One region of the Variovorax sp. 38R genome, then DNA from elsewhere that is predicted to be linked to it. Evidence: riboswitches for the same ligand, from Rfam matches in the RefSeq annotation. Region 1 holds a riboswitch; each other region holds the start of a gene.
What was found. A riboswitch is a leader RNA that binds a small molecule or an ion and turns the genes downstream of it on or off. The one in region 1 is predicted to bind glycine.
Positions count from the first base shown of each region.

Region 2: linked by a shared signal. The riboswitch ahead of gcvT (glycine cleavage system aminomethyltransferase GcvT) and the one ahead of IG196_RS02170 (D-amino acid dehydrogenase) in region 1 are both predicted to bind glycine.
Region 3: linked by a shared signal. The riboswitch ahead of IG196_RS05790 (ABC transporter substrate-binding protein) and the one ahead of IG196_RS02170 (D-amino acid dehydrogenase) in region 1 are both predicted to bind glycine.

Region 1 is NZ_CP062121.1:498,046-505,761, forward strand. Features, by position in the region: gene IG196_RS02165 (RtcB family protein) at 1-1,039, shown strand, start outside; gene IG196_RS02170 (D-amino acid dehydrogenase) at 1,059-2,366, opposite strand; glycine riboswitch at 2,458-2,564, opposite strand; glycine riboswitch at 2,609-2,698, opposite strand; gene rfbB (dTDP-glucose 4,6-dehydratase) at 2,817-3,896, shown strand; gene rfbD (dTDP-4-dehydrorhamnose reductase) at 3,893-4,783, shown strand; gene rfbA (glucose-1-phosphate thymidylyltransferase RfbA) at 4,825-5,712, shown strand; gene rfbC (dTDP-4-dehydrorhamnose 3,5-epimerase) at 5,709-6,257, shown strand; gene IG196_RS02195 (hypothetical protein) at 6,360-7,716, shown strand, end outside.
Region 2 is NZ_CP062121.1:2,527,033-2,534,748, reverse strand. Features, by position in the region: gene IG196_RS11485 (MFS transporter) at 1-118, shown strand, start outside; gene IG196_RS11480 (hypothetical protein) at 257-736, shown strand; gene IG196_RS11475 (hypothetical protein) at 833-1,369, shown strand; gene IG196_RS11470 (N-acetylmuramoyl-L-alanine amidase) at 1,668-2,141, shown strand; glycine riboswitch at 2,191-2,277, shown strand; glycine riboswitch at 2,294-2,398, shown strand; gene gcvT (glycine cleavage system aminomethyltransferase GcvT) at 2,446-3,621, shown strand; gene gcvH (glycine cleavage system protein GcvH) at 3,693-4,064, shown strand; gene gcvP (aminomethyl-transferring glycine dehydrogenase) at 4,118-7,027, shown strand; gene IG196_RS11450 (hypothetical protein) at 7,067-7,315, opposite strand; gene IG196_RS11445 (DUF3014 domain-containing protein) at 7,441-7,716, opposite strand, start outside.
Region 3 is NZ_CP062121.1:1,291,010-1,298,725, forward strand. Features, by position in the region: gene IG196_RS05760 (SDR family oxidoreductase) at 1-58, opposite strand, end outside; gene IG196_RS05765 (hypothetical protein) at 239-1,435, shown strand; gene IG196_RS05770 (hypothetical protein) at 1,649-1,909, shown strand; gene IG196_RS05775 (Pr6Pr family membrane protein) at 1,918-2,529, opposite strand; gene IG196_RS05780 (DUF1161 domain-containing protein) at 2,547-2,894, opposite strand; gene IG196_RS05785 (NADP-dependent isocitrate dehydrogenase) at 3,066-5,300, opposite strand; glycine riboswitch at 5,567-5,691, shown strand; gene IG196_RS05790 (ABC transporter substrate-binding protein) at 5,829-7,412, shown strand; gene IG196_RS05795 (ABC transporter permease) at 7,436-7,716, shown strand, end outside.

The DNA of each region.
Region 1 (7,716 bases):
GCCGCACAAGACGCAGCTGCTTGCGCGGCTCACGCGCAGCCTGCTCGACAACGGGCGCGACGTGCCGGTGCACACGGCGGCGTTTCGCGCGCTGTTCGACGAAGGGCCGGCGGCGTTCCTGGACGCGGTGCGCGGCGATGGGCTCTGGGCCTCTTGCGACCGCGATCGGCTGCAGGCCGAGATCGGCGCGTGCATCGGCCTCGCGAGCTTCGGCGGGCAGTCGCGGCACGCACCGCCGGCCTACACCGGCGCGCGCCACGAGGTGTTCCGTGACCCGTGCCTCGGCACGCCGGGCAGCGGCAATCACTTCGTCGAGCTGCAGGTGGTCGACCAGGTGATGGACCGGCACGCGGCGTACCGCGCGGGGCTCAAGGCCGGCGAGGTCGTCGTGATGATCCACAGCGGTTCGCGCGACATCGGGTTCCATGTCGGAGGCCGCTGGATGGACCGCGCGCGGGCCGAGTGGCCGCAGGGCCTGCGCCATCCGAAGAGCGGGCTGTACGGTCTGGCCGGACCGCTGGCGCAGGAATACCTCGAGGCCATGGGTGTGGCCGCGCGTTATGCGTGGGCCAACCGCGTCGTGCTGGCCGAGCTGGTGCGCAAGGACTTCGCCGAGCTGCTGGGCGCGACGGCGTCGACGCTGGTGGTCGACGTGCCGCACAACGTGGTGCTGCGCGAGCACGGCATGAACATCCATCGCAAGGGCGCGACGCCGGCGCACGCGGGCGACCTCGCGCTGATTCCGGGGTCGATGGGCGATCACTCGTACCTCGCGACCGGGCTGGGCCATGAAGACTGGCTGTGGTCGTGCAGCCATGGCGCCGGTCGGCGCATGCGGCGGCAGGAAGTGCGCGCGATGCGGCCTGCACCTGATGATGCGGACGCCAGCTGGCAGTGCGTGACGCTGCGCGAGGAGCGCCGCATCGAAGAGGCGCCGCAGGCCTACAAGCCGATCGGCGCGGTGATCGACGCGCAGGAAAGCGCAGGGCTCATCCGCTGCGCCGTGCGACTCAAGCCCTGGGTCACGTTCAAGGCGTGACCCGAGGGTGCGTGTCGTGTCAGCCCAGTGCGGGCTGCACGGCGCGCGGCGCGGGCGCCGGCATGCCGGCGAACGCGAAGTCGACCTCGGGCGCGAGCCCGCTCACGATGCGCGCGATCGACTTGCCCGAGCCGCAGGCGTGCGTCCAGCCGAGCGTGCCGTGGCCCGTGTTGAGGAACAGGTTCGGCAGCTTGGTCTTGCCGATCAGCGGCACGTTGCTCGGCGTGGCCGGGCGCAGGCCGGTCCAGAACTGCGCGCGCTCGGTATCGCCGGCGCCGGGGAAGAGTTCTTCGACGCGTCGCACGATCGCTTCGCAGCGCACGCGGTTCAGGTCGCGGTCGTAGCCGTTGAGTTCGGCCGTGCCGGCGATGCGCAGGCGGTCGCCCGACTCGGACGTGTAGCGCGAGAACACCAGCTTGTATTCGTCGTCGGTCAGCGAGACCTGGTGGGCCTTCGATGCGTCCTTCACGGGCAGCGTCACGGAGTAGCCCTTGGCCGGGTAAATCGGCAGGCGGATGCCCAGCGGCGCGGCGTACAGCGGGCTCAGCGAACCCATCGCGAGCACGAAGGCGTCGCCGCGGATGCGCTGGAAGCGGCCTTCGTTGTCGGTCGCCTCGATGTGGTCGATGCTGCCGCCGGCTTCGCGCAGCGCGGTCACGGTGTGGCTCATGAGGAACCTCACGCCGGCCGCTTCGGCCAGCTTCACGAGCTCGCGCGCAAAACGGTTGGCGTCGCCCGACTCGTCTTCGGCGGTGTAGGTCGCGCCGGCGAGTTGCGGGCGGATGTGGGCGAGGGCGGGTTCGATCCGGATGGCCTCGTCGGCCGAGATGACCAGGCGCTCGCAGCCCAGGGCGCGCATCTGCTCGGAAGGCTTGAGGGCGCCGTCGAATTCTTTCTGCGTCGTATAGAAGTGCAGGATGCCCTGCGTGCGCTGGTCATAGCTCAGGCCGGTGTCTCGACGCAATTGCTGCAACATTTCCCGGCTGTATGTACCGAGACGCACGATCTGTTCGATGTTGTGGCGGGTGCGCGCGGGGGTGCATTCGCGCAAAAACTGCAGACCCCAGAGCCACTGGCGCATGTCGGCGCGGATGCGGAAGAGCAGCGGCGCATCTTCCTTGCCGAGCCATTGCAGCACCTTCAACGGCGCGCTCGGATTGGCCCACGGTTCGGCATGGCTGACCGAGATCTGGCCGCCGTTGGCGAAGCTGGTTTCGGCGGCCGGGGTGGCCTGCCGATCGATCACGGTCACCTCGTGACCGAGTTGCTGGAGGTAATAGGCCGAAGTCACGCCGAGCAGGCCGGCGCCAAGAACGATCACACGCATTGCAAGTACCTTTGAGTTTGCAGCGCTTGAACGGCGGGCGTGGAGTGCTATTGAACCAATAGCAAGCAACCGGACGACCGATGTCCAAGTTGCCGCTCCCCCTGTCCTCGGTACCTGAGAGATTCACCCTGCTGCACCCGCAGCGGGTTTGCTCCTTCGGTGCGCCACATGGCGTGGCGGCTCTCCAGACGGCTGTATCGATGAGTGCAGTACTGACCCCTTGCCGATGTTCCTTGTTTGCACTTGGAACTTCGTCGGGCCGACCTGAGCGTTTATGGGAGTTTGCGCCTTCGGTAGGGCCTCCGTGAGGCCCGCTCTCCTGCAATTGTTTGTGATTGTAGGCGGGCCCCGCAAGCCGGCCAAGCCCTGTACATCCGCAGGTCACGCCGATGGGATAATTGACTGTTAATTTTCCGTAAAGCAAACTTTTTTCTACAGGCGAGGGACTCCATGATCCTGGTTACCGGCGGCGCAGGCTTCATTGGCGCCAATTTCGTACTCGACTGGATCGCGCAGGGCGACGAGCCCGTCGTGAACCTCGACAAGCTGACCTACGCAGGCAACCTCGAGACCCTCGCATCGCTCAAGGGCAACGCGAACCACGTCTTCGTGCAAGGCGACATCGGCGACAGCGCGCTGCTCGACCGCCTGCTGGCCGAACACAAACCGCGCGCAGTCGTGAACTTTGCCGCGGAATCGCACGTGGATCGCTCGATCCACGGACCGGAAGACTTCGTGCAGACCAACGTGCTCGGCACCTTCCGCCTGCTCGAGTCGGTGCGCGGTTACTGGAACGCCCTGCCGGCCGACCAGAAGGCGGCCTTCCGCTTCCTGCATGTGTCGACCGACGAGGTCTACGGTTCGCTCTCCAAGACCGACCCGGCCTTCACCGAAGAGAACAAGTACGAGCCCAACAGCCCGTACTCGGCCAGCAAGGCCGCCAGCGACCACCTCGTGCGCGCCTGGCACCACACCTACGGCCTGCCGGTGGTCACCACCAACTGCTCGAACAACTACGGCCCGTTCCACTTCCCCGAGAAGCTGATCCCGCTGATGATCGTCAATGCACTGGCTGGCAAGAACCTGCCCGTGTACGGCGACGGCATGCAGGTGCGCGACTGGCTCTACGTGAAGGACCACTGCAGCGCCATCCGCCGCGTGCTCGAAGCCGGCCGGCTCGGCGAGACCTACAACGTCGGCGGCTGGAACGAGAAGCCCAACATCGAGATCGTCAACACCGTGTGTGCGCTGCTCGACGAGCTGAGCCCGCGCGCCGACGGCAAGCCGTACAAGGAACAGATCACCTACGTCACGGACCGCCCGGGCCACGACCGCCGCTACGCCATCGATGCGCGCAAGCTCGAGGCCGAGCTTGGCTGGAAGCCCGCCGAGACCTTCGGCACCGGCATCCGCAAGACCGTCGAGTGGTACCTCGCGAACGGCGAGTGGGTGCGCAACGTGCAAAGCGGCGCGTACCGCGAGTGGGTCGAGAAGCAGTACGACGCCACGACGGCGAAGGCCGCCGCATGAAGCTGCTGCTGCTTGGCAAGGGCGGACAGGTCGGCTGGGAGCTGCAGCGCAGCCTTGCGCCGCTCGGCGAACTGGTCGCGCTGGATTTCGACAGCACCGACTTCCACGCCGACTTCAGCCGTCCCGAGCAGCTGGCCGAGACGGTGCTGGCCGTGCGCCCTGACGTCATCGTCAATGCCGCCGCACACACCGCCGTCGACAAGGCCGAGAGCGAGCCCGACTTTGCGCGCAAGCTCAACGCCACCTCGCCCGGCGTGGTGGCCGAGGCCGCGCAGCAGATCGGCGCGCTCATGGTGCATTACTCCACCGACTACGTCTTCGACGGCAGCGGCACTCGCCCCTGGAAAGAAGACGACGCGACCGGCCCGCTCAGCGTGTACGGCCAGACCAAGCTCGAAGGCGAGCAGCTGGTCGCCAAGCACTGCGCGAAGCACCTGATCTTCCGAACCAGCTGGGTGTATGCGGCACGCGGCGGCAACTTCGCCAAGACCATGCTGCGCCTGGCCAAGGAGCGCGACAAGCTGACCGTCATCGACGACCAGTTCGGTGCCCCCACCGGCGCCGAGCTGCTGGCCGACATCACCGCGCACGCCATTCGCGCCACGCTGCAAGACCCGACCAAGGCCGGGCTGTACCACGCCATCGCCGGTGGCGAGACCAGTTGGCACGGCTACGCGCGCTTCGTGCTCGAGATGGCGCAGCAAGCCGGCGTCGAACTCAAGGCCGGCCCGCAGGCCGTGGAAGCCGTGCCCACCAGCGCCTTCCCGACGCCCGCGACGCGGCCGCACAACTCGCGGCTCGACACCACCAAGCTGCAGACCACCTTCGGCCTGCGCCTGCCGCCCTGGCAGGAAGGCGTCGCGCGCATGCTGCGCGAGACGCTCTGACGACCGACTGATTTTTCCGGCCCCAACAGAAGAAGACCCCCATGACGCAACGCAAAGGCATCATCCTCGCCGGCGGCTCCGGCACCCGCCTGCACCCCGCCACGCTCGCCATGAGCAAGCAGCTCCTGCCGGTGTACGACAAGCCGATGATCTATTACCCGCTGAGCACGCTGATGCTCGGCGGCATGCGTGACATCCTGATCATCAGCACGCCGCAGGACACACCGCGCTTTCAGCAGTTGCTGGGCGATGGCAGCCAGTGGGGCATGAACCTGCAGTACGCGGTGCAGCCGAGTCCCGATGGCCTGGCGCAAGCCTTCATCATCGGCGAGAAGTTCGTGGGCAATTCGCCGAGTGCGCTGGTGTTGGGGGACAACATCTTCTATGGGCATGACTTTGCTCACCTGCTGTCGGACGCTGATGCGAAGCAGGGCGGCGCGACCGTGTTCGCGTACCACGTGCATGACCCCGAGCGCTACGGCGTGGTGGCCTTCGATGCCAACGGCAAGGCCAGCAGCATCGAAGAGAAGCCCGTCAAGCCCAAGAGCAGCTACGCCGTGACCGGTCTGTATTTCTACGACAACCAGGTCGTCGACATCGCCAAGGCCGTGAAGCCCAGCGAGCGCGGCGAGCTGGAAATCACCGCGGTCAACCAAGCCTATCTGGACCTCAACCAGCTGAATGTCCAGATCATGCAGCGCGGCTATGCATGGCTGGATACCGGCACGCACGAAAGCCTGCTCGAAGCGGGGCAGTTCATTGCGACGCTGGAGCATCGGCAGGGGCTGAAGATCGCGTGTCCTGAAGAGATTGCGTGGCGCAATGGGTTCATTGACCGCGAGCAGTTGGCGAGGCTGGCTGCGCCGCTGCAGAAGAACGGATACGGCAAATATCTGAGCCATCTGCTGGCTGAGGAGGTGCGCTCGTGAAGGCCACACCGACCGCAATTCCTGAGGTGCTGATCATCGAGCCGAAGGTCTTCGGCGATGCACGCGGCTTCTTCTTCGAGAGCTTCAATCAGGCCGCATTTGACGCCGCCGTGGGAAAACATGTTTCCTTCGTGCAAGACAACCATTCACGCTCTGCAAAAGGCGTGCTGCGCGGGCTTCATTATCAAATTCAGCAACCGCAAGGAAAGTTGGTGCGGGTAACGCGCGGCACGGTCTATGACGTGGCTGTGGATATCCGCAAATCGTCCCCGACGTTTGGTCAGTGGGTCGGTGTAGAGCTCAATGAGCAAAATCAAAAGCAATTCTGGGTGCCTGCAGGCTTTGCGCACGGGTTTCTTGTTTTGAGTGAGTCGGCCGATTTTCTGTACAAGACAACTGAATACTATGCGCCTTCACACGAAAAATGCATTGTGTGGAATGACTCCGATTTGAATATCCAATGGCCTGTCGCCGGGTTGGATCCATTGTTGTCTCAAAAGGATCAGCAAGGGTCCAGCTTCTCGGAGGCCGCTCTATTCGAGTGAGCCTCGACCTGTCGGCCCAGCAGCCGATGCGGAAAATTGGGTTTGGCTAGGTGAGTGAATCGATGACTGATTCACCAGGATTGATTTGAAGGGTTGAGATAAATGAAGAAAATCGTGCCCAATCCTGATTGGCCATTGGAAAAAATTGCAGCATCAGCATTGTTCGATGCCGATTTTTATTTGGAGAAATATCCGGATGTTGCGGCCGCAGGATTAGATCCCCTTGAGCATTACTCTTCCCACGGCTGGCGTGAAGGTCGAAACCCTAGTCCGTCGTTCGACACCAAGTTTTATCTTCACGCGTATCCCGATGTCGCGGCCGGGGATCTAAATCCGCTGAATCACTACGCAGTTTATGGCGCAAAGGAAGGGCGCGCCGCCGTTCCCCCGCGACGTGCCGCCGAAAGCGGAAAAGATATTGTTCTGACTGCCCGTCCTGCGCGACTACGGGCAATCGGCTGGACCCCGGTTTTTGACATTGATTCACCGCTCGACGGGGAGTTTGTCCAGCAACTCATTTCTTCGGCATTCCAGAAGAGCGCGGGCGCTGCGATCATTTCCATGAGTCATGATCAATATTTAAAAAGCGTTGGCGGAGTCCAGACGGCAATCGCCATTGAACAAGGAGTGCTGACCGAGGCTGGCTGGATCTATGTGCATCTTTGCCCCGCATTCCCGTTGCCATTTCTTGCTGACGCGACCGCCGAGAACGCTACTTTTCTAGTGCTGACATTGAACGGCAAGCGCGAGGGAGTTGTCAGACTGAGCGATTTATTGACTTCGTTGCCTCTGGCTGCAGATGAGTGCCAAAAATCCTTGAATTTGGTGATTCATCATTTGATGGGTTTTTCCGTGGAAACGGTGGCTAAACTGTCCCGAATCTGCACTGCAGGGACTCCCATGTTATGGGTGCATGATTTTTTCAGCCTTTGCACAAATCCATTTCTGCTGCGCAATGACATTGCATTTTGCAATGCGCCTTCGGTTGAGTCCTCAGCATGCATGGTCTGTTGTGAGGGGGGCGACAGACGTCTCCACCTCGAAAATTTAAGGCGTTTGTTCGACGAACTTCAACCGATTGTCTTGGCACCCTCGGAAACGGCGCTGAATTTTTGGAAAAGCAGGGGCGCATTTCCCCATTCCAAGGCCTTGGTTCTCCCATTGGCGCACGTCGAGTTGGGGATGCCCTCCCACCATATCCAGCGCAGACCTTTGCGTGTTGCTCACCTGGGGGCTGCAGCCCCGCACAAAGGGTGGGCGACTTTCAAGAAGATTGTCGAGCATCATGCCGAAGATGAGCGCTATCAATTTTTTCGCCTCGGATTCGGAAAAGCTGAATTGAAGGGTTTGACAGAGGTGCTGGTCGAGGTCAAGCCCGGAAATGCTGATGCAATGATTGAAGCAGTTCTTGAATATGAAATTGATGTGGTAATCAATTGGTCGAGCTGTTATGAGACCT
Region 2 (7,716 bases), 2.0 Mb from region 1:
CGGGCTCGGCGTGACGCTCACGGTGGTGCTGTGCGTGCTGTGCGTCGCGACCGTGCTGGCCTTGCGGCTTCGCAACCGCACGGTGCAGGTGATGGCGGGCGAGGCTGCTGCGGCCTGAGTTCTGCCCCGCGCCCCGAGCCGCAGACCCACCGGAATCCGGAGGCGATTCGACGCCGCACGCGCCCTCTTTCACTGCCAGAATCAATGCAAGCTTCGACGTCGAGCCTGACAGACCCGAAGAAGGAACAAGGACGCCATGCATCGAATCGCCGCCCAAGGTTGCAGCCTCGCCGCCGCCGGCCTGCTGGCCACGGCCGGTTTCGCGGCCACGCCGGCCGCTGCGCCTGTGCCGTCGTCTGCGGCAGCACCCGTCATTTCGGCCAACCCCGTCGCCACCCTCGCCGAAGTGGAAACCGCCGTGCGCGCCTGGGCTGCGGCCTGGTCCGCCCGCGACGTGGAGCGCTACCTTGCCGCCTACGCGCCCGACTTCACCCCCGCGCGCAGCCAGACACGCGAACGCTGGGAGGCCGACCGGCGCACCCGCATCACGGGCAAGTCGCGCATCAGCGTGGGCATCGAGGGGCTGGTGATCAGCATCCAGGGCACGTCGGCCAGTGCGGAGTTCCGGCAGGTCTACCGTGCCGATGCGCTGACCGAAACCGACCGCAAGACGCTCGAGTTGCAGCGCGTGGGCACGCGCTGGCTGATCCGCAAGGAAAGCAGCGCGGGCAACTGACGCGCGTCAGCATGCCCTCTGTAGGCAAATGGTTCACGAAGGTGTCACCACTTGCAACGATGCTGCAGCCTTCGACCTCCGAAAGCTGTGGCCGCCATGTTTCCCACCAAGACCGAGAAGGCACGCGACGAACTCCAGGCCGGGCAGCGCACGCTCAGCCAACGTGAGCGCGCCCTGCTGCTCATGGCCGACGGCCGGCGCTCGCTGACCGACTTCAGTCCGCTGTTCCCCAGCCGCGTCGAGGCCGAGCAGGCGATCCAGGGGCTGATGCAGCGGGGCTACCTGCAGGATGCGCGACCGGTCGTCGCTCAACCTGCGCCGGCCCCCACGCCCGTCCCGGCGGCCGAGCCGATCCAGGTCGCCACGTCGGCCGACAGCTTCGACGGCAAGCGCTCGCTGGCCACCACGCGCATGTTCCTGTTCGACATCTGCGAGCGCATGTTCGTGCGCCGCGACCCGCGCTTCGCCAACCAGATGCGCGACGCCCTGCGTGAGGCGCGCGACCGCGAGGCCATGCTCACCATCGCCGCGCTCATGCTCTCCGAGATCGAGAAAGCCGCCGGCCCCGAGCGCGCCGACTCGCTGCGCGAGCGCATCGACAAGCTGCTGCCGCTGGCCGAAACCGTGCACTGAACCTGGCGGCCACGGGTCGCCATCCCTCAACCAGGGGACGCGGGCCCCCGGGGCTGCTTGCTAGAACCCAACTCCCAAAACAAGGAGGTTCAGCATGCCAAATCCGCAGAGCTATCACTTCACGCTTCCCAAGTCGAGACGACCGGGCGAAGTCTCCCTCAACGAGCCCTGGTACCCCGGCGTCCAGCCCTACTGGCCGACGTGCACCACGAAGCGGTCGGTCGATCCGATCATGGGCATCACCACGGTGGTCATCCATGCCACGGCCGGCGGATCGTCTTCCGGCGCCATCTCGGTCATGAAAAAACCGACGGATGCGGCTTCGTTCCACTGGCTGGTTCCCGATGAGGACGAACCCCAGCACGGTGAACTCGTCTGGGCCTGCGTGCCGGAGGCGCTCGCGGCATGGCACGTGCGCAATGCGGCCTCGCACCCCGATGTGAACGACGGCGCCAAGCGCGTCAACCACTGGTCGCTGGGCATCGAGGTCGTGAACAAGCAGAAACTCGACCCCTTCTCCGACTGGCAAGTCGAAATCACGGCGCGCATCGTTCGCCACTGCTGGGCCAAGTACCCCAACCTCGCCCACGTGGTCTCGCACGCCAAGCTGGACCCGGATCGCCGCACCGATCCGGGCACCTTGTTCGATTGGGAACGGTTCAAGCACCTGGTGCTGAATGGCGAGGCCGATGCCATTCCCGTGGCGGTCGCTTCCGCCAAGCCGCTCTCCCAACTGAGAGCGTCCCAGGCGCTGGGGTGCTGCCACACCTGAGGCCCCCACGAGCACTTCGACACCAGCCCCGGCCCCGCGATCCACTACACTCGCCGGGTCAGGAGAGAGCCCCGCGCGACGGGGCCGCCGAAGGCGCAGGGGTTCCCCGAACGCTCAGGCAAAAGGACTGACAAGACGCCGGCAACCACCGGCGTTTCCTTGCTGGAGAGAGGCCGTGGCATTGCATGCGGCCCACCGAAGGAGCAAACCCCGATCGTGGGGCGAATCTCTCAGGTAAAGCGGACAGCAGGGGTGGCCCATGGCGTTGCAGCCATGGATTTCGACTGCCCCTTTGGAGTGCCCCGTGGCTGCTTCTTCCGCTTCCTCCGACGCCCAACTTCTCAAGACACCGCTGTACGACCTCCACGTCGAGCTGGGCGCCCGCATGGTGCCCTTTGCGGGCTATTCGATGCCGGTCCAGTACCCCGCCGGCCTGATGGCCGAGCACAAGCACACGCGCGATGCGGCCGGCCTGTTCGACATCTCGCACATGGGCCAGCTGCGTCTCGTCGGCCCCGACGCCGCCGCCGCCTTCGAAACCCTGATGCCCGTCGACGTGGTCGACCTGCCCGCCGGCAAGCAGCGCTACGGCCTGCTGCTGAACGACGAAGGCGGCATCCTCGACGACCTGATGTTCTTCAATGAAGGCCACGGCTCGATCTTCGTGATCGTGAACGGCGCCTGCAAGGTGGCCGACATCGCCCACATCCAGGACAAGATCGGCGCGCGCTGCGAAGTGCAGCCCCTGCCCGACCACGCCCTGCTGGCGCTGCAGGGCCCGCAGGCCGCGGCCACGCTGGCACGGCTGTCGCCCGGCATCGAACGTTTCGTGTTCATGACCGGCGGCGCGGTGCAGATCGGCGGCATTGCCGCTTTCGTCACCCGCAGCGGCTACACCGGCGAAGACGGCTTCGAGATCTCGGTGGCCGGCAAGGACGCCGACGCCCTCGCCCGCCTGCTGCTCGCGCAGCCCGAAGTGAAACCCGTCGGCCTGGGCGCGCGCAACTCGCTGCGGCTCGAAGCCGGCCTGTGCCTGTACGGCAACGACATCGACACCACCACCACCCCGGTCGAAGCCTCGCTCAACTGGGCGATCCAGAAGGTGCGCCGCGCGGGCGGCGCGCGCGAAGGCGGCTTCCCGGGCGCAGCCAAGGTGCTGGCCCAGCTGGCGGCCGTCGCCTCGGGCGCGGCCGGCCACACCGACCACGAGACGCTCACGCGCAAGCGCGTCGGCCTGGTGGCGCTGGAACGCATTCCGGTGCGCGACGGCACGCTGCTGCAGTCGCTCGAAGGCCATGACATCGGCACCGTCACCAGCGGCCTACTCGGTCCCACGGCCGACCGCTGCGTGGCCATGGGCTACGTGGCCGCCGCCTTTGCCGAACCCGGCACGCGCGTGCAGGCCATCGTGCGCGGCAAGCCGGTGCCGATGGAGGTGTCGACGATGCCTTTCGTGCCGACGCGCTACTACCGCGGCTGACCACCACTGAACACCGCAGACCCGGCTAGGCTCTGCACCCCGATTCCATTTTTTCCACGAGGAGTTTTTTCATGAGCATCAAATACACCAAGGACCACGAATGGGTGGCGGCCGAAGGCGGCGCCGCCACCGTGGGCATCACCGTGCATGCGCAGGACGCGCTGGGCGACGTGGTGTTCGTCGACCTGCCCGAAGTCGGCAAGACCTTCGCACAGGGCGAAGTCGCCGGTGTGGTCGAGTCGGTCAAGGCCGCCGCCGATGTGTTCATGCCCGTGTCGGGCGAGATCACCGAAGTGAACGAAGCGCTGCGCGCCGACCCGTCGCTGGCCAACAGCGACCCGCTGGCCTCCGGCTGGTTCTTCAAGGTCAAGCTGAGCGAGCCCGCACAGCTCGACGCCCTGCTCGACGCAGCGTCCTACGACAAGTTCGCCGCCGAGTCCTGATCCGCTGAGTCTTCAGCCACCTTCGTTCCTTCTTCCCCCGAGCCCTCACCGCCATGCCGATTCCCGCCCTTCCCTCTTTGCAAGCCCTGGAGAACGCCGAAGAATTCCTCGCCCGCCACATCGGCATCGATGCAGCGGACGAGGCGCGCATGCTGCCGGTGATCGGCTCGGAAACGCGCGCGGAGCTCATCGACGGCATCGTGCCGGCGGCCATCCGCCGTGCCCGGCCGATGCGCCTGCCCGCGCCGGTGACCGAAGCCGACGCGCTGGCCGAGCTGAAGACGCTGGCGTCGAAGAACAAGGTGTTCAAGAGCTTCATCGGCCAGGGCTACTACGGCACGCACACACCGGGCGTGATCCTGCGCAACATCCTGGAGAACCCCGCCTGGTACACGGCCTACACGCCCTACCAGGCCGAGATCTCGCAGGGTCGCATGGAAGCCCTGCTCAACTTCCAGACGATGGTGTGCGACCTCACGGGCATGGCCATCGCCAACGCGTCGATGCTCGACGAGGCCACGGCCGCCGCCGAGGCCATGACGCTCGCCAAGCGCAGCGTGAAAAGCAAGAGCAACGTGTTCCTGGTGTCGGGTGACTGCCACCCGCAGACCATCGAGGTCATCAAGACCCGCGCCGCGCCGCTGGGCATCGAGGTGAAGGTGAGCACCGTGTCGGAAACGCTGCCGCACCTGATGGTGAGCGGTGAGTTCTTCGGCGTGCTCGCGCAGTACCCCGCCACCACCGGCCACGTGCACGACCTGCGCCCGCTCGCGGGCCACGCGCACCAGTGCGACGCCGCCTTCATCGTCGCGGCCGACCTGCTGGCGCTGACGCTCTTGGTCGCCCCCGGCGAGTTCGATGCCGACATCGTCTGCGGCACCACGCAGCGCTTCGGCATGCCGCTGTGCAACGGCGGCCCGCACGCCGCCTACCTGGCCTGCCGCGATTCGTTCAAGCGCTCGCTGCCCGGCCGCCTCGTCGGCGTGAGCGTCGACACGCACGGCCAGCCCGCCTACCGCCTCGCGCTGCAGACGCGCGAGCAGCACATCCGCCGCGAAAAAGCCACGTCGAACATCTGCACCGCGCAGGTGCTGCCGGCCGTGGTCGCCAGCATGTACGCCGTGTACCACGGCCCCGACGGCCTCACGCGCATCGCGCAGCGCGTGGCCGTGCTCACCGCCATCCTCGCCAAGGGCCTGTCGCAGATGGGCCGCGAGCCGGTGAACAGCACCGCCTTCGACTCGCTGACGATCCGCACCGGCGACGACACGGCCGCAATCATCGAGCGCGCCCAGGCCGGCGGCGTCAACCTGCGCCAGCGCCTGCAGCAGCACCTGGGCATCTCGCTGGACGAAACCACCACGCGCGCCGACATCGAAACCCTGTGGGCGCTGTTCGTGCCCGCCGGCACCGCGATGCCGCGCTTCGACGAGCTGGCCGAGAGCACCACGCCGCTGATTCCCGACGACCTGCGTCGCACCAGCGCCTTCCTCACGCACCCGGTGTTCAACACCCACAAGAGCGAAACCGCGATGCTGCGCTACATCCGCAGCCTCTCGGACAAGGACCTCGCGCTCGACCGCAGCATGATCCCGCTGGGCAGCTGCACCATGAAGCTCAACGCGACCAGCGAGATGATCCCCATCACCTGGCCCGAGTTCGCGAACATCCACCCCTTTGCACCCGCCGAGCAGCTGCAGGGCTACGCCCAGCTCGACGCACAGCTGCGCGCCTGGCTCTGCGAAGCCACCGGCTACGCGGGCATCAGCCTGCAGCCCAACGCCGGCTCGCAGGGCGAGTACGCGGGCCTGCTGGCCATCAAGTCCTTCCATGAAGCCAAGGGCCAGGGCCACCGCAACATCTGCCTGATTCCCTCATCGGCGCACGGCACCAACCCGGCCAGCGCCCAGATGGTGGGCCTGCAGGTGGTGGTGACGGCCTGCGACGCGCAGGGCAACGTCGACATGGACGACCTGAAGCGCGCCTGCGAAAAGCACAGCGCCCACCTGGCCGCCGTGATGATCACCTACCCGAGCACGCACGGCGTGTTCGAGACCCGCGTGAAGGAACTGTGCGAACTCGTGCATGAGCACGGCGGCCGCGTGTACGTCGACGGCGCCAACATGAACGCACTGGTCGGCGTGGCTGCACCGGGCGAGTTCGGCGGCGACGTGAGCCACCTGAACCTGCACAAGACCTTCTGCATTCCGCACGGCGGCGGGGGCCCGGGCGTCGGCCCGGTCTGCGTGGTCGAAGACCTCGTGCCCTACCTGCCGGGCCACGCCACGGCCGGCGTGCCCTCGAACGGCGTGGGCGCCGTGTCGGCCGCGCCGCTGGGCAATGCGGCCGTGCTGCCGATCAGCTGGATGTACTGCCGCATGATGGGCGCCAAGGGCCTGCAGGCCGCCACCGAAATCGCGATCCTCAGCGCCAACTACATCAGCGCGCGCCTGAAGGACCACTACCCCACGCTGTACGCGAGCCCCAACGGCCACGTCGCGCACGAGTGCATCCTCGACCTGCGCCCGCTCAAGGACACCAGCGGCGTCACCGCCGAAGACGTGGCCAAGCGCCTCATCGACTACGGCTTCCACGCGCCCACGCTGAGCTTCCCCGTGCCGGGCACGCTGATGGTCGAGCCGACCGAAAGCGAACCGCTGGCCGAGCTCGATCGTTTTGTCGACGCGATGATCGCCATCCGCGGCGAAATCCGCCGCGTGGAAGAAGGCGTCTGGTCGAAGGACGACAACCCGCTCAAGCACGCGCCGCACACCGCTGCGAGCCTGCTCGGCAGCGAGTGGAGCCACCCCTACTCGCGCGAACTCGGCGCGTTCCCGCTGGCCGAACTCAAGCAGGCCAAGTACTGGCCGCCGATCGGCCGCGTGGACAACGTCTACGGCGACCGCAATCTGTTCTGCAGCTGCGTGCCGGTGGGCGACTACCAGGAAGCCGAAGAGGCCTGACGGGAACGCGGCGGCGCCCAGCCGCCGCTCAGCCGCCGCTCAGCCTTCGCGGCGGTACATTGCCCATTGCACGGTGAGCAGGTCCGCCGCGATCTTCGCGGCGTTCACACCCGCGTAGGTTTCGGACGGATCGAACGCGAAGGCCGCCTGGTAGCGCTTGATGTGCGCATAGTCCCGGTCGAAAGTCATCGGGCCCATGAGCTCGGTGGGGTCGGTGCCGGCGGGAAGCGCCAGGAATTTGTCGGGGTCGGTGGTGCTCTGGTAGAGATCGACGCTCATCAGGTTCATGGCTTGCTCTCGAAGTCTGGAGCGCAATCATCTCGGCCCTTGGCGCTGCGTGCAATCGGCCAGCGCCTACACGGCGTGCAGGCGCGCAGCACGTGGGGCAGCGCCCCGTCGTGCCTCAGGGGTGCTCAGGGCTGCTTTTTCTTCGCCACGTCGCCCGTGGCGATCCGCTCGCGAAAACCGCGCAGGCTGGCCTTCATCTTGCGCTCGTTCTCGGGCCCCATGCGCACCAGGATCTTCTGGCCGGCCGAGAGCGATTCGAGCTTCGGATCGGCGTACTCGTAGCGCACCCAGGGCCGCTGCGAGGGAATGTCGCCCTTCACCTCGACCAGCTTCACCTGCACCGGCCCGGTGGGCTCGGGCGCTTGCAGCAGGTGGTCGATCACGGCGATGAGGCGGTCGTT
Region 3 (7,716 bases), 790 kb from region 1:
CGCCGATGCCGCTGCTGGCGCCGGTGACGAGAACCACTGTGTCCTGGATTGCACTCATACAAAACTCCTCATGCGGGTCGATGCGCCATGGCGCGAAGGGTGCGCCGGGCATGCAGAGGAGTCTCGGGGCGAAGGGGCCGGAGGCGGTATCCGGATCGAACGAGGTTTTTGCCTGATCCTGCGAAAAGATGCCGGTGGGCCGGCAAGCATCGAGCGGCGCAGACCTTAGGATCTCTTCATGCGAATTCCGGCCTTGCTGTTTGCAGTTCTTTTGTTTTCGACCTTCCTGCTGAACGCGTGCGGCAATCGCGATTCCGAAGACAGCGTGTGGCGCTCTAGCAAGATGGAGGTGATCAGCACGCTGACCCGCTACGGCACCGAGAGCGGTCCGCAACACAGGCGACGGCTTTCGCTGAAGGTCAACGGGTGGGGTGTGGGCGATCAGGAAATCAGCGAGAAGCTCTTTCAGAGGGGCGGTCGTTGCTTTTCACCGTTCTATCGAATTTCGGACGTTCGCCCTCTCAAGGACGAGTCGGTGTTGGCGTTGCTCGCGGTGAGCGAGTCGGCGTGTGGCGAGGCGCAACTGGTCCGGCTTTCTGTCGAGCGCGGCAAGCTCCGCGTCCAGCACATCGATCTGTCTTCGTTCTCCAATGGGCGGTCGGGTGTCGAGGCGATCCATTTCGAAGAGGTGCACTCGCGCCCCAGCGCGCCCGACTTCACGTACTTGGACTATCAATTGGCCGCGCAGCGAGACACGCAGCTCGAATGGGTCGTCGTGCCTGTGCGCCAAGAGACTACGGACAATCAATTGGGCCAGAAGCGAACGATCGCCATCCGCCTCGCCGACGTGAGTCTTCACGACCTGGGGCCGGGGGAGCTGATTCGCTTTCTTGACGACAACTCGGTCGCCCTGATGAGCCACGATGCGGAACGAGGCACTGCGCAAGCGCATGTCCAGTTTCGCGCGATGCGCCCCATCGATGGCGTCGTGCTGGATCGCATCGATCTGCGCGTGGCTTGCTTCGCGCTCGTCGATTCCTCCATGCAAGAGGAGGTCATGTCCAACCTTGAAACGATCCGGAGCCTAACGAGCGGTCGCGTGGGAATGCTCGAGCGAACGATCAAGGATTCGGAGGCGATCACCACAACAGACCCGAGATTTCCAGGGGTGGTCGATTCATTGAAGATGTCTGCGGCCGCTGCGGCACGTGAATTGGCCGAAGTGAACGCGGTGTCGAAAGCGCAACTGATCAGTGGACAGGGCCTGAGCGACAGTACGCGCTGGATCCACGATTCGGTCGCATCGAGCGTGCTGCTCGATACGGAGCAGACCGCAGTTGAATGGAATGCCGAACGAAGGAAACTGGAACTTCGGATCAGCACTGGCATGACCCAAGATGTGCGATGCGAGGAGCAGCGCTCGAAGAGCGATTGACGCGAGCCCACCCCGCCTTTACATTCCAGTCGCCTCGTGATGAGCGGGGCCGGGTTTAGCAGCCTGAAGAATCGCGGCATTCGAGCCGCCGTCCTCGCTTCGCAGCGTGGTTGCGGTTGTAGCAACAGCAAAAATGCGAGGAAGGGCCCACATGGCCAAGTCATCGAGCACTGCGCATGACAGTGCGCAATTCAACCCCTTTGTCTGGATCCCGTGCAGGGACTCGACCCCAAGGAGCGGCAGTACGCCGTGTTCCTCGGCGATGCGCGCGACGTGGTGCAGGGCGCGCACACGTTGATGCAGTTGCTCGCGTGGGATGAAGATCGACGCGATGAAGCGCATCCGTCGGCTGGTGCTGCATCGTTCTTCAGTGCGACCGATCGCGCATCGCTTCAGCGGTTCGCGATCGCTTCACTCGGCATGTTGCACGCCGACATTGAAGGCCTGTGCGAGGGCCTCGGCACAGCGCGCTGACAGCGCCGTCAGCCTTCCGCGCTGCGCTGCCCCAGCCGGTTCCCCAACGCCAACAACCCCCATCCCGCCATCCCGAAGGTCAGCGCGATGCCTGCCGCATAGACGGCCACGCCGCCGTAGCCGCCCACATTGGCGGGGTTGAGGAAGGGGTAGGGATACCAGCCGGTGCTGCTGCCGCGCGCCAGCGTGTAGGCCAGGTAGACCATCGGGACGACGAGTATCCACAGCAGCTGCCGGCTGCCGAGCCGCGTGCGCGGCGGCTGCAGCAGCCAGTCGAGCAGCACGACACACGGCATCACGTGGTGCAGCAGCGTGTTGATCCACGGTCGCAGCGCGCCGAGGTCGACGTCGCGCAGCAGCAGCGAGAAGACGATGCCGACCACCACCATGTTCACGGCCGACATGGCGCGCAGCCCTTCGTCGGGCCCTGTAGACGCTGGCTGCCAGAGGCGGCGCGCGCCGAGCACCAGCACGATCGCCGCGAACAGGTTCGAGAGGTTGGTGAAGAAGCTGAAGAAGTTGACGACGTTGAAGCCCATGCGGACATGGATCGTCAGCTGCCAGCCGATCGCCAACAGGGTCAACAGGCCGAAGAAGAGGCGCAGGGCGGGCCAGATCACGGGATGCTGCCCTGCGCTCAGGGCTTGCAGGTGCCGCCCATGGACACCGAGCCGTCCTTGCACTCGGTGAGCAGGGGCGCGCCGCGTGGCGCGGGGGCCGACGTGGAGGCCGGGGGCGGCGAGGCCGCACCGCCTTCGCGCTGATAGACGATCTTTTTGGTGCCGAGGTCGCAGCTGCCCACGACCTGGCCGCTCGCCGTGGCGGCGGCATCGACGGTGACGACGCTGAAATTGGTGACGCCCGACGCGGCGATCTTGGCCTCGATCTCGGCGCGCAGCGTGTCGCAGTTGCTCTGGGCGTGGGCGCCGCCAACGGCCGCGAGCAGGGTCGAGGCGGCAGCTGCAGCAAGCAGACGGAGTTTCATGAGGGGCCTGCCTTTCTTTTCTCTTGCAGTGAGTGGGGCGGGGAATCGCAGTCTAGTCTCGCGCTGTGCGATGGAAGATGCAAAGACAAACGGCCTGCCGCGCGAGCAACAGGCCGTTGGTAGGAAGGCTTCCGGGTCAGCACAGACCCGGAAGGCGCAGGCACAGCGCGATCAGACCGCCGGTGCCAGCACCGCGTTCAGCGTGGCGCTCGGGCGCATCACGGCTTCGTACTTCTTCGGGTCGGCCAGGTAGTAACCGCCGATGTCCACGGGCTTGCCCTGCACGGCCGCGAGTTCGTCGACGATCTTCTTCTCGTTGGCGGTGAGCGCCTCGGCGAGCTTCTTGAACTTGGCTTGCAGGTCCTTGTCCTCGGTCTGCGCGGCGAGTTCCTGGGCCCAGTACATGGCCAGGTAGAACTGGCTGCCGCGGTTGTCCAACTGACCGGTCTTGGGCGACGGGTTCTTGTTGTTGTCGAGCAGCTGGCCCGTGGCCGCGTCGAGCGTCTTGGACAGGATCTTGGCTTGCGCGTTGCCGGTCTTCAGGCCCAGGTCCTCCAGGCTCACGGCCAGCGCGAGGAATTCGCCGAGCGAGTCCCAGCGCAGGTGGTTTTCTTCCACCAGCTGCTGCACGTGCTTGGGGGCCGAGCCGCCCGCGCCGGTTTCATACATGCCGCCGCCGGCCATCAGGGGCACGATCGACAGCATCTTGGCCGAGGTACCCAGTTCCATGATGGGGAACAGGTCGGTCAGGTAGTCGCGCAGGATGTTGCCGGTGGCGCTGATGGTGTCCAGGCCGCGCACGACGCGCTCCAGCGTGTAACGCATGGCACGCACCTGGCTCATGATCTGGATGTCCAAGCCCGTGGTGTCGTGCTCGTGCAGGTACATCTTGACCTTGGTGATCAGCTGCGCCTCGTGCGGACGGTAGGCGTCGAGCCAGAACACGACCGGCATGCCGGAGTTGCGTGCGCGGTTGACGGCCAGCTTCACCCAGTCGCGAATGGCGGCGTCCTTGACCTGGCACATGCGCCAGATGTCGCCCTTTTCGACGTCTTCGCTCATCAGCACTTCGCCGGTGTCCAGGTCGGTGATGTTGGCGATGCCGTCTTCGGCGATCTCGAAGGTCTTGTCGTGCGAGCCGTACTCTTCGGCCTTCTGGGCCATGAGGCCGACGTTGGGCACGGTGCCCATGGTCTTGGGGTCGAAGGCGCCGTGCCACTTGCAGAAGTTGATGATCTCCTGGTAGATGCGGGCGAAGGTCGATTCGGGCATCACGGCCTTGACGTCCTTCAGGCGGCCGTCGGCGCCCCACATCTTGCCGCCGTTGCGGATCATGGCGGGCATGGATGCATCGACGATCACGTCGTTGGGCGAGTGGAAGTTGGTGATGCCCTTGGCCGAGTCGACCATAGCCAGCTCGGGGCGGCCTTCGTGGCAGGCGTGCAGGTCGCGCTTGATCTCGTCTTGCGTGCTCTGGGGCAGCGTGGCGATCTTGTTGTACAGGTCGACCATGCCGTTGTTGACGTTGATGCCCAGCTCGTCGAACAGCTTGCCGTGTTTCTCGAAGGCTTCCTTGTAGAAGATCTTCACGCAGTGGCCGAACACGATGGGGTGCGAGACCTTCATCATGGTCGCCTTCACGTGCAGCGAGAACATGACGCCGGTCTTGTGCGCGTCTTCGATTTCCTTTTCATAGAAGGCCAGCAGGGCCTTCTTGCTCATGAACATGGAGTCGATGATCTCGCGGTCGAGCAGGGCGACCTTGGGCTTGAGCACGATGGTCTTGCCACTCTTGGTGATCAGCTCCATCTTGACGTTGCGCGCGCGGTCCAGGGTCATGGACTTTTCGCCGTGATAGAAGTCGCCGCCGTGCATGTGCGAGACGTGCGAGCGCGAGGCCTGGCTCCACTCGGCCATGCTGTGCGGGTTCTTGCGGGCGTATTCCTTCACGGCGCGGGGCGCGCGGCGGTCGGAGTTGCCTTCACGCAGCACGGGGTTCACGGCGCTGCCGGTGCACTTGTTGTAGCGCGTGCGGATGTCCTTGTCCTCGTCCGAGGTCGGGTTCTCCGGGTAGTCGGGAATCTTGTAGCCCTTGCCCTGCAGTTCCTTGATGGCCGACTTGAGCTGCGACACCGAGGCGCTGATGTTGGGCAGCTTGATGATGTTGGCGTCAGGCCGCAGCGTGAGCTTGCCCAGTTCGGCCAGGTTGTCGGGCACCTTCTGGTCGTCGCTCAGGAACTCGGGGAATTCGCCCAGGACGCGGGCGGCCACCGAGATGTCGCTCGTCGTCACGTTGATGCCGGCCGGCGCGGTGAAGGCGCGCACGATGGGCAGGAAGGCGTAGGTCGCCAGCAGCGGCGCCTCGTCGGTGAGGGTGTAGACGATGGTGGGTTGCTTCGTGCTCATGCGCTTGCTTCCGTAGGTTCTGGGTTGTCGAGAGGGCTGAAATTTCATTGGGCGAAATGGACTTTCGCCGGAGCCCCCCATTGTCGCCCGGTCGAGCCCGGGCGCGGTCGGAGAAACCCCGATGACCCCGCTGCCGCGGCCCATGCCACTCCGTGGCACGCAAACTGCTTTGAAGAAAGCATCCAGGAGAAATGCCTGGCTCGATGCGTCGAGCTGGTGCATTACCGAAGGCGATAGCCCATAACGCTCAGGTCCCAAGACTGGATTTTTCTAACGCTGGAGAGCGCTGACCGGCCCCCTTGCAGGGACCGAGGGCAGCCGCCGAAGGGGCAAGCCCTGCGCGATGTGCGTGCAGGGTGAATCTCTCAGGCAAAAGGACAGCAGGGGCACGCCGCGCGATGAGCGCGGTGTGTCCGTGTTCGCTCCGGAGCCTTTTCCATGACCTGTTTCCCGCACCGCCGCACGACGCCCGCGCCCCCGGCGTTGCCCGCGCGCGCGCCCCTCTTTTTTCAACCGGAGAACTGACCCATGCTGAAGACACGACAACTGAAAGCCCTGTTCGCAGGTGCCTTGCTGGCCGCGGCAGCGGCCTCCTCCTTCGCGCAGGACACCGGCAAGGTGCTGCGCCTCGTGCCGCAGTCCGACCTGAAGATCCTCGACCCGATCTGGACCACCGCCTTCGTCACGCGCAACCACGGCTACATGGTGTACGACACGCTCTTCGGCGTGGACGCCCAGGGCAAGGTGCTGCCGCAGATGGTCGACAAGTACACGACCAGCGCCGACGGCAAGACCTGGACCTTCACGCTGCGCAAGGGCCTGGCCTTCCATGACGGCAAACCCGTCACCCCGGAAGACGTGCTCGCATCGCTCAAGCGATGGGGCCAGCGCGACGGCCTGGGCCAGAAGATGTTCACCGCCCTGGACAAGACCGAGGCGGTCGATGCCAACAGCTTCAGGTTCGTCTTCAAGGAGCCCTTCGGCATGGTGCTCGACGCGCTGAGCAAGCCGTCGTCGAACCCGCCCTTCATCATGCCGGCGCGCGTGGCGGCCACACCGGCCGACAAGCAAATCGACGACGCCACCGGCTCCGGCCCCTACATCTTCAAGAAGGACGAATACCGCCCCGGCGAAAAGATCGTCTACCTGAAGAACACCAAATACGTGCCGCGCACCGAGGCGCCGTCGGGCACGGCCGGTGGCAAGAACGTGTACGTCGACCGCATGGAGTGGATCGTCCTGAAGGACGCGCAGACGCAGGCCAATGCGCTGGCCAACGGCGAGGTCGACATGATCGAGTGGGTGCCCTCCGAGCAGTACACCGCGCTCAAGAACAACCCCGCCATCACGCTCGACAGCCCCGTGTCGAAGGGCTCGTTCGCGCTGCACCTGAACCACCTGATCCCGCCCTTCGACAACCCGAAGATCGCGCAGGCGGCCTTCATGGCCATCAACCAGGAGGCGCTGATGCGCGCCCAGCTGGTGCACAAGGAGCTGTACAACGGCTGCGCATCGATCTACCCCTGCGGCTCGGCCTTCGCCTCCGACAAGACGGGCTACTTCACCGGCAAGCCGCAGTTCGAAAAAGCCAAGGCGCTGCTCAAGGAGGCAGGGTATGACGGCAAGCCCGTGGTGCTGATGTACCCGGCCGACTTCGCGGTGCTCAACAAGTTTCCGCCGGTGATGGCGCAGCTGCTCAAGCAGGCCGGCTTCAACGTCGACATGCAGTCGATGGACTGGCCCACGCTGGTCACGCGCCGCGCGAAGAAAGATCCGGTCGACAAGGGCGGCTGGAACCTCTTCATCACCGGCTGGGGCATTGCCGACAACATGAACCCGATGTTCTTCGCGCCGCTCACGGGCAATGGCGAGAAGGGCTGGTTCGGCTGGGCCACCGACGACAAGCTGGAGCAGCTCAAGTCCGACTTCCTTGCCAGCAGCGACGAACCCCAACGCAAGGAGCTGGCCACCGCCATCCAGCAGCGCGTGTACGACACCGGCATCTACGCACCCATCGGCGAGTACAAGCCGCTCACGGCCTACCGCAAGGGCGTGGTGAGCGGCGTGGTGCGCTCGCCGGTCGCCGTGTTCTGGAACCTGAAGAAGAACTGACGCGGCCGGACCCGGGAGTCACCATGCTGCTTTTTCTTGCACGCCGCATTCTCTCGACCGTGCCGGTGCTCGTCATCGTCGCGCTCATCGTGTTCCTGATGCTGCGGCTCGCGCCCGGCGACCCCGCGGCCGCCATCGTGGGCGACAGCGGCACCAGCGAGAACATCGCCAAGGTGCGCGAGCAGCTGGGGCTCAACGAGTCGCTGCCCGTGCAGTTCTTCCACTGGAGCGCGCAGCTGCTGCAGGGCAACCTCGGCGAGTCGTACTTCATGAAGAAGACGGTGGTCGAACTGATCGGCCAGCG